Regions from separate parts of the Massilia sp. 01N410 genome, predicted to be linked through region 2. Evidence: predicted binding sites of a transcription regulator. Region 2 holds the regulator's gene; each other region holds the start of a gene.
What was found. Region 2 encodes LexA, which represses DNA repair genes until DNA is damaged. Its sites were predicted from a motif close to ACTGTATNNNNATACAGT; they were not measured.
Positions count from the first base shown of each region.

Region 1: a site for LexA is predicted at 1,786-1,803, ahead of AC1DOP_RS09390 (DNA topoisomerase IV subunit B). Genes of this name have one in related genera too.
Region 3: a site for LexA is predicted at 1,649-1,666, ahead of dinB (DNA polymerase IV). Genes of this name have one in related genera too.

Region 1 covers NZ_JBFTRV010000005.1:261,196-264,470, reverse strand. The annotation lists gene AC1DOP_RS09390 (DNA topoisomerase IV subunit B) at 1-1,656, opposite strand, end outside; gene AC1DOP_RS09385 (gamma-glutamyl-gamma-aminobutyrate hydrolase family protein) at 1,897-2,850, shown strand; gene AC1DOP_RS09380 (hypothetical protein) at 3,026-3,275, shown strand, end outside.
Region 2 covers NZ_JBFTRV010000017.1:132,349-135,623, forward strand. The annotation lists gene AC1DOP_RS20900 (tetratricopeptide repeat protein) at 1-764, shown strand, start outside; gene AC1DOP_RS20905 (tetratricopeptide repeat protein) at 839-1,603, shown strand; gene lexA (transcriptional repressor LexA) at 1,709-2,350, opposite strand; gene rpsF (30S ribosomal protein S6) at 2,634-3,017, shown strand; gene priB (primosomal replication protein N) at 3,051-3,275, shown strand, end outside.
Region 3 covers NZ_JBFTRV010000011.1:79,638-82,912, forward strand. The annotation lists gene AC1DOP_RS16060 (recombination-associated protein RdgC) at 1-483, opposite strand, end outside; gene dinB (DNA polymerase IV) at 572-1,648, opposite strand; gene AC1DOP_RS16070 (S8 family peptidase) at 1,758-3,275, opposite strand, start outside.

The DNA.
Region 1 (3,275 bases), on a different contig from region 2:
CGGCGGACGCGCGACACACACGTGGCCGTTCTTGAACAGGGCCGGGAAATGCTTGAAGAACAAAGTGAGCAGCAGCACCTGGATGTGCGAGCCGTCGACGTCCGCATCGGAAAGGATGCAGATCTTCCCGTAGCGCAGGCCGGACAGGTCCGGCGTATCGTCCGCGCTGTGCGGGTCGACGCCGATCGCCACCGCGATGTCGTGGATCTCGTTGTTGGCGAACAGGCGGTCGCGGTCGGTCTCCCAGGTGTTCAGCACCTTGCCGCGCAGCGGCAGGATGGCCTGGAATTCCTTGTCGCGACCCATCTTGGCCGAGCCGCCCGCGGAATCGCCCTCGACCAGGAACAGTTCGTTGCGGGTGATGTCGGTCGATTCGCAATCGGTCAGCTTGCCCGGCAGGACGGCCACGCCCGAGGACTTCTTCTTCTCGACCTTCTGCAGCGAACGCAGGCGGGATTGCGCCTGCTTGATGACCAGTTCGGCCAGCTTCTTGCCGTAGTCGACGTGCTGGTTCAGCCACAGCTCGAGCGGCGGACGGGTGAAGGTCGACACCAGTTTCACGGCGTCGCGCGAGTTCAGGCGCTCCTTGGTCTGGCCCTGGAACTGCGGATCCAGCACCTTCGCCGACAGCACGAACGAGACGCGCGCGAACACGTCTTCCGGCAGCAGCTTGACGCCCTTCGGCAGCAGCGAGTGCATCTCGACGAAGCTCTTCACGGCGCCGAACAGGCCGTCGCGCAGGCCGGATTCGTGGGTGCCGCCGCTGACCGTCGGGATCAGGTTGACATAAGATTCGCGCACCACGGCGCCTTCCTCGGTCCAGGCCACGACCCAGGCCGCGCCTTCGCCTTCCGCGAAGCCCTCATCCCCTGCAGCCGCATATTGCGCGCCTTCGAACAGCGGGATCACGGTCTGGCCCTGGCCCACGGTCTGGGCCAGCGCTTCAAGCAGGTAGCCGCGCAGGCCTTCGTCGTAGCGCCAGGTTTGCGTATCGCCGGTCTTTTCGTTGGTGAGGGTGACGGTGACGCCCGGCAGCAGCACGGCCTTCGAACGCAGCAGGCGCTGCAGCTCGGCCATCGGGATCGTCGGGGAGTCGAAGTACTTGCCGTCCGGCCAGGCGGTGACGCGGGTGCCGTTCTTCTTGCCGCCGCGCTCGGCCGGGTTGGAGCTCAGCGGCTCGACCACGTCGCCGTGCTCGAAGGCCAGCTGGTGCACGCCGTTGCCTTGCTCGTCCTTGCGCCAGACGGTGATTTCGAGGCGCTTCGACAGCGCGTTGGTGACCGACACGCCGACGCCGTGCAGGCCGCCCGAGAAGGCGTAAGCGCCGCCCGAACCCTTGTCGAACTTGCCGCCCGCGTGCAGGCGCGTAAACACGATCTCGACGGTGGAGACGCCTTCCTCGGGGTGGATGCCGACCGGGATGCCGCGGCCGTCGTCCTCGACCGTGATCGAGCCGTCCGTGTTCATCGTCACGGCGATGTTCTTGCAGTGACCACCCAGCGCCTCGTCCGAGGCGTTGTCGATCACTTCCTGGATGATGTGCAGCGGGTTCTCGGTGCGCGTGTACATGCCCGGACGCTGCTTGACGGGCTCCAGTCCCTTCAGGACCCGGATGGATGATTCGCTGTAGTCGGTTGCAGTTTTCTTGGTGGCCATGCTGGATAGTTGTATGTCGAATGCCTGCGCATTCTATCTTGTCGGGCGGAAATGAGAACGCCAAACGACGCGGCAAAAGGCGCCAGTGTCGGTGCTTACGCGCTTTTTGGGAAGAGTGGCTAACGCAACACTGTATGGAAATACAGTATTTTTGCCTCTTGCGCCGAAGTTTGCAAGTGCTGGATGTGAGATTCTGTAAATGGGAATCGTGCGCGCCTATGGCAGGGCTATAGTGAGTTCATGGCAGAGGACAATGAAGACCGTGAAACTGCGGGGTCGCCGCGCGTGCCTGACCGGCGCGCGTCTGGAAATGCGTCGCGCTACCTGCGGCAGGGCGATACACCCTTGAATCTGGCCGGCCGCGTGTTGCGTTCGCGCTGGCGCGCCCTCAGCGACCGCTTCAGCCGCGACTTCATGCGGCGCACCCTGCGCATCGGCGTTTCCGCCCGCATCTTTCATCCGGAACCGGGCGCCGTCGGCCTGCGCAGCAAGAACCTGCAATACCTCGAAGAGTCGATCGCGCAATGGGTGATGTCGCGCGATGTGCTGGTCTTCATGGTGCCGACCGTGAACACCGGTGGTTTGCTCCACCCCAGCAACATCACCATGCGCCATTACGCGCGCCACCTGGACGGGCTGGTGCTGCAGGGCGGGGCGGACGTCTCGCCGATGACCTATTCCGAAACGCCCACCAGGCCCGAATGGAACGGCGACCGCGCGCGCGATGTATATGAACTGGAGCTGCTGCACGAGTTCGTCGACGCCGGCAAGCCGGTGCTCGGCATCTGCCGCGGTTGCCAGCTGATCAACGTCGCCTTCGGCGGCACCCTCTACCAGGACGTCGCCACCAATGTCCCCGATGCCCTGGCCCACGTGCACGAAGACTACGACGCCCACCGCCACGCCATCGTCTTCCCGCACGGTTCCTCGCTGGGCAAGATGTTCCCCGACCAGAAGCGCCCGATCGTGAATTCCATCCACCACCAGGCCGTCAAGGACCTGGGCCGCGACATCCACGTCGAGGCGATGTCGGACCCGGACGGGATCGTCGAAGCGATCCGCTACCAGCGCGCACCCTTCGTGATGGGGCTGCAGTGGCATCCGGAGTTCCACCGGGCGAAGGGGACGGAGCTGCTGGATTGCACGCCGGTGCTGGATGAGTTTTTGCGGGCTGCGCGCGAGACGCGGCTTTAAATAACTACCGTCGTCCCTGCGATTGACCACCGTCGTTCCCGCTATTGTTACCGTCGTCCCCGCCTTCGCGGGGACGACGAGATCATGCGCGGCAACGACGTATTTCGCTTGCACAGCCATCAAACTGCCTCCATAATCTAAATGAGAATCATTCTCATGAAAACAAGGAGGCCCAATGGACGACGATTTTTTGGACGACACCCCCGCATCCGGCACCCCCAGCACCCGCCACGCCCTCTTGATCGCGGCCCTGCTGCACCTGATGTCGCAGTACACGATCCGCAGCGCCAAGCGCGACCCGCGCAATCCCGACGACGAAGGTCCCTGCGTCAAACTGGCTGCCGTGATCGAGCGCCACCTCGATGCCCTGGCGCGCCTGCCGGACGCCGAGCCGGTGCTGCGCGCCACCTGCGAGCAGCTGTGCG
Region 2 (3,275 bases):
CGCGGGCCGACGATCTGGGCGATGCCGAAAAGTCCTTGCGCGCGAAGGAATACGACAAGGCCTTGCCGATCTTGACGAAGCTGGCGAACGCCGGCAATGCCGAGGCGCAGTTCCGCCTGGGCGAGATGTACTGGCATGGCAACGGCACCGCGCCCGACCTGGGCAAGTCGCAGGCCTGGCTGCAGAAGGCCGCCACCGGCGGGCATGGCGGCGCGAAGGAGACCTTGGCGATCCTGAAGCAGCGCGAGGAGCGCGCCGCCGACCTGGCTTACTGGACCGGCGGCTACAAGGGCGAGGAGCTGGTATCGGGCAAGTTTGCCTGCCCGATACCGAAGCTTCCGGTGGTCTCCAGGACCAATGAGGAAATTAACCGCATCCAGGCCGAGATCGCCCAGTGGGAAACCTGCCACAACGATTTCGTCGCCAACGTGAAGCAGGCGCCGCAAGGCAGCAAACGTATCCCGCCCGACGTCTTCAAGTTGATGAGTCCGCGTGAGGCCGAGCAGGCGGCCGGCCGCGTCAACGATGCCCTGACGGGCGCCGCCATGCGCCGCCAGGCCGAGGCGCTGGCCTTTGCCGGCGACCGTGACGCCTGGTACGCGGCCACCGAAAAGTTTGTCAACGAGGCGAACGCCAGGACCGAGGACGACAAGCGCCGCCATAACGACGAGCAACAGCACGCACGGGAAGCCAATGATTCCTACCTGCGTAAAATGGGGGAGCAGGCGCCGCGTCCGCAGCGTTCGTGGGGCGGCAACAAGTAAGGATTGTTGAGCTGGCAGGGCTGTGGGGGTATGATAAATTTCTTTTTCACAGCCCTGCTTCACAGCTCTTTTCCATGAAGACTCTCCTGTTATGCGTCGCATTGCTGGCGGCCGGCTCCGTCCGTGCCGACGAGCTGGCCGATGCCGACGCCCTGTTCGCCAAGAAGGCTTATCCAGAAGCCCTGCAGAAGTACACCAGGCTGGCCAATGCCGGCAACGTCACGGCCCAGCAGCACCTGGGCGAAATGTATTTTTACGGCGAAGCCGGCGCCATCGACATGGACAAGGCCACCGCCTGGTTCCGCAAGGCGGCGGCCAAAGGCAATGCCGTCGCCATCGCCTCGCTCGAGATGATGAAGCAGCGCGAGGTCCGCCGCGCCGACATCGACTACTGGATGACGAAATACGACGGCTCGGATGTCCGTACCGACGAGTACCGCTGCCCGGCGCCGCGCTTCCCGGCGGTGTCGCGCCAGACCGAGGAGATCGACCGCTACAGCGCGAAGATGAAGACCTGGCAGGATTGCTACAACCGCTATGCCGAGCACCTGAATGCGGTCACCCCGCTGAGCAAGCGTATTCCCGAGGACATCCGTAAACTGATGACCAAGGCCGAATACGAGACGGCAAGCAAGCACCTGGACGCGGTGCAGGAGGGGCTGTCGGAAGACGCCAGGATCAGCGCCAAGATGGTCGTGGCCGACTTCACTGTCTGGCGCGACGCCACCGACGCCTATGTCAGCCAGCACAACGAGATCGTCAAGAGCGGGCCGACGCCCGAACGCGAGAAGGACCTGGAAGCGCGCAAGAACAACTATAACGGCGCAGGCACGAAGTAAGCCGTCCGCCGAATGAGAAACGCCCCGCAGGCGCAAGCCGGGCGGGGCGTTTATTTTGCCAAGTGGCAAAAATTAGTGCCGGCTCGGTGCCGGCTTAGTGCCAGCTCAGTGCCAAGAGCGCAGCAGGCCGACGGCCAGGCCTTCGAGCGCGAACTCGTCGGTGTGCGGATCGACCGTGATGACGGAGAAGTCCGGGTTTTCCGGCAGCAGTTCGATGGTGCCGCCGCTCTTGCGGTAGCGCTTGACGGTGACTTCGTCGCCGATGCGGGCGACCACGATCTGGCCGTTCTTTGCCGAATCCACTTTCTTGACGGCCAGGAAGTCGCCGTCGCAGATGCCGGCGTCGCGCATCGACCAGCCCTTGACCTTCAGCAGGAAGTCGGGCTTGCTCGAAAACATGGCCGGGTCGACCGAGTAGGTGGCCTCGACGTGTTCCTGGGCCAGGATCGGCGAACCGGCGGCGACGCGGCCGACCAGCGGCAGCGACATCAGCAGGGCGGCCGGGACTGCCGGTGCCGGAGCGGGTTCGGCTGCGGCGCCGACCAGGCGGATGCCGCGCGAGGTGCCGGGGGAGATTTCGATCGCGCCCTTGCGCGCCAGGGCCTGCAGGTGTTCCTCGGCCGCATTGGCCGAGCGGAAGCCCAGCTCCTGCGCGATTTCGGCGCGGGTCGGCGGGAAACCGGTGTTGTCGATCGCTTCCTTGATCAGGTTGAGGATCTGTTCTTGCCGTGCGGTGAGCTTGAGCATGTCAAAGATTAATTCGTAGGTGAGCGGTAGTGCGGGGCGAACCCGATACCCTGTATTTTTGTACAGTATTGCGCCGGGCGCAAGGGGAATCCGTGCGATTTGCCGGTTTTTTTTGCCTGCCGGGCACAGCCGATGCTCGGTAGGCAAGCCGGGCCGCCAACGCGGCCTCGAAATGGCGATTGAGCTCTTGACGTTTTTGCGGTTATAATGTCGGGCTTTCCCTTCCCACACTCGTCTTGACGCCGAGGTGGGCATTTGTTTAAACGTCCTTAAGGAGTGTTGCATGCGTCATTATGAAATCGTGTTTATCGTCCACCCGGACCAGAGCGAGCAGGTTCCGGCGATGATCGAGCGCTACAAGACCACGGTCACCTCGCGCGGCGGTAACATCCACCGCGTCGAAGACTGGGGCCGCCGTCAAATGGCTTACCAGATCCAGAAGCTGCCGAAGGCACACTACATCTGCATGAACATCGAGTGCGACAACGAGACCCTGGTCGAGCTGGAAACCGCATTCAAATTCAATGATGCCGTGCTGCGTCACCTGACCGTCAAGATGAAGAAGGCCGAAACCGCGCCGTCGCCGATGATGAAATCGGTGCAGCGCGAAGACGCAGCCAAGAGCCATCGCGCCGAGCAGGCAGCTGCTCCGGCCGCAGCCGCTTAATTCTTAATCTTAAGAAAGAAGCGCGCAAGGGCAGTGAACGAGCTGTTGCTGGTCGCAAGCATCGCGGAACGCGATGCCCTGCGCTACACCCCGGCCGGCATCCCCATCGTCAGCGGCATCCTGCAACATGGATCGCAGCAGGTGGAAGCAGGGATTGCCAGGCAGGTCGAATTCGAGATCACCGCGCTGGCCGCGGGCGATGTTTCGAAGCGATTTGCCGACGCCGAACTCGGTGCCGTCTACGAGTTTCGAGGGTTC
Region 3 (3,275 bases), on a different contig from region 2:
TTCCAGCGGCATCTTGTCGACGGCCTTCAGCAGCAGCTTGATGACGTCGTCGGCCTTCGACGGGCTGGCGGCGTCGACCACCAGCCAGCCGTTGACCGGGTCGATCCAGGTCCAGACATTGCTGCGGATCGAGAATGCGCGCGGCAGCAGTTCGTCGGCCACGCGCTCCTTCAGTTCCTTCATTGCTTTCTTGCCCGGCGGGAAGCCCTGCTGCTCTTCCAGCTCGGCTGCACGGGCCTTGGCAACCTGGTTGATGACCGAGCCCGGCAGCAGTTTCTTTTCCGTGCCCAGCATCATCAGCATCTGCTTGTTCACTTCGTGGACCAGCTTGCCGTTGCCGCGCGGCGAATCCCAGCCCTGGCGCAGCAGTTCATTGCTGCTGGCCGGCGTGAACGCCTGCGACTGCAGCGCCTCTTCCATTTGTTCGGCGGTGTATGCCCACGGTGCGGGCAGGCGGTAAATCTGAAGATTCTTGAACCACATAGTTGCTTTCAGTTATCTCTTTATTTCCAGGGGAACGACATTCTACACGCTGCCGGGTGGCAAATTTCAGCCGGCAGCGCGGCCTTTTTTAATGTGTTGCGCGTTCGTCAAACAAGCTCAGCTGCTCAACCTGTTCGCTGTCCGCCAGCCGCACGCCCACGCCCAGCAGGCGCACCGGCCGGCTGGCGCGCAGCCAGCCGGTTTCCATCAGGTGGGTATAGACCGCCAGGTTGGGCGCATAGCCGACGCACTCGACCGTGGTCTGCTGGAAGTCGTTGAACTTGATTTTCACGAACAGCTTGTTGATGAATTTTTCGGCATTGTTGCGCTTGATGCGGCCCTGCAGGTGCTCCATCAATTCCGGCAGCAGGGCCAGGCAGGCGGACAGGTCCGGCACGTCCGGCGTATAGGTTTCCTCGGTGCTGATCGACTTGCGCTCGCGTACCGGATTCACCTCGCGGTAGTCGATGCCGCGGCACAGGTCGTGCAGGCGGGCGCCGAAGGACCCGAAATGTTCCTGCAGCTTCGCCATGCTCCAGCCGCGCAGGTCGGCGCAGGTCTGCACGCCCAGGCCATTCATCTTGGCCGCCGTGACCTTGCCGACGCCATGCAGCTTTTTCACCGGCAGCGCCGCGACGAAATCATCGATCTCCTCCGGCCGCACCAGGAACAGGCCATCCGGCTTGTTCCAGTCGCTGGCAATCTTGGCCACGAACTTGTTCGGCGCCACCCCGGCCGAGGCGGTGATGCCGACGGTCTCGAAGATGCGCCGGCGGATCTCCTGCGCGATCAGGGTCGCGCTGCCCTTGCAGTGCGGTGAGGCCGTCACGTCCAGGTAGGCCTCGTCCAGCGACAGCGGCTCCACCAGCTCCGTGTAGTCGCGGTAGATGTCCATGATCTGGGTTGATGCGATCCGGTACTTTTCCATGTTCGGCGGGATCAGGAGCAGCTCCGGGCACAGCTTCATCGCCTGGGCGGTCGCCATCGCCGAATGGATGCCGAAGCGGCGCGCCTCGTAGTTGCAGGTGGCGACCACGCCACGCTGGTCCGGCCGTCCCCCGACCGCCAGCGGCCGGCCGCGCAGCGACGGGTCGTCCCGCATCTCGACGGATGCGTAGAAACAGTCGCAATCGCAGTGGATGATCTTGCGGAGGGGGATGTTCATACTGTAATTGCATACAGTATCAGGGGAAAGCGGGAATGATGCAAGAGTGCAAGCAAAAAGGGCGCGCAACCTGCGTCGCGCGCCCTTGTCTCACTGCTTGTCCAGCCGCTTACCAGGTAAACTTCAGCGAGTACGACGCGCCATACACACCCGTGTGGTAGCGCACGCGGACGTAACGCGGCGAAGTCGCCGAGGTGGCGTTGGCGACCGACACCGCGTCCGGCGTGCCCGCGCCGTTGGTGCTCATCGCCAGCTGGGTGCCGGCGCTGTTGTAGGCGTACAGGTCATAGTCCGTGCTGCCGCTGCCGGCGTTCATGGTCAGGGTCGCGGTCAGGGTCTTGCCGGCCGGGACCTGGACCACGAAGTAGTCGTTGTCGGTCGTACCGTACAGCGTGCCCTTGACCACGGTGCCCGAGACGTTCACCGCATTGGCGGCCGAGATCGAGTTGTTCGGCTCGACCTCGTTCTGCGTCGGCGGCGTGACCGTCGCGCCGGCCGCCACGGCGTTCACGGCCGCTGCGGCGTCGACGATGCCGGCGCCGCAACCCGAGCATGCCGCCGGGAAGGCGCGCGCGGTGGACTTCAGCTTGGCCTCGACTTCGTCCGGCGTCAGATTCGGGTTCGTCGACAGCATCAGGGCGGCCACGGCGGCCACGTGCGGGGTCGCCATCGAGGTGCCCATCATGTAGCCGTAATTGTCGCCGGCCGGGGTGCTGGTGCCGGCGTTCCAGGTCGACAGGATGCCCGCGCCGCTGTCGCCGCCCGGCGCCGCCACGTCGACCACGCTGCCGTAGTTCGAGTACGAGGCCTTGCCGCCGGTACGGCCGACCGCCGCCACCGCGATCACGCCAGCGCAGTTGGCCGGATTCGAGTTGGCGGCATTGATGTTCGAGTTGCCGGCCGCTACCACGACCACGGCGCCGCGCGAACGGGCGCTGTTGATCGCATTCTGGGTGGTGGTGTCGCAGGCGCCGCTGCCGCCCAGCGACAGGTTCAGCACGCGCGCCTTGTTGGCATTGGCCGGCACGCCGGTGACGGCGCCGCCGGAGGCCCAGACGATGGCGTCGGCGATGTCCGAGGTATAGCCGCCGCACTTGCCCAGCACGCGGGCCGGGACGATCTTCGCGCCGTAGGCGATGCCGGCCACGCCGACGCCGTTGTTGGCCTTGGCGGCGATGGTGCCGGCCACGTGGGTCCCGTGCCAGCTCGAGGCTTCGTCCTGCGCCGGGATGCCGGTGCCGCACTGGCCGGCATAGGTGTTGTCGCCCGGGTCGCTGGCGTCGCTGTCGCGGCCGTTGCCGTCGCCGGCGATGGTGGCGTTGGTGATGAAGTCATAGCCCGGCAGGATCTGGCCCTGCAGGTCGACGTGCGGACGGTAGCCGGTATCGATCACGGCCACGTTGATGCCGGCGCCGGTCGACTTGTCCCAGGCGGCCGGCACGTTCATGCCGCCCTTGGCGTCGAACAGGTCCCACTGCTGGGTGTACATCGGATCGTTGGGCACGAACAGCGGCAGCATGATGCGGTCCGGTTCGGCGTATTCAACGTCCGGGTCGCGCGCCGCCAGGTCGGCGGCCAGGGCCCTGGCTTCGTCGATCGACATGGCGCGGCTGAGCTGCATCACGTT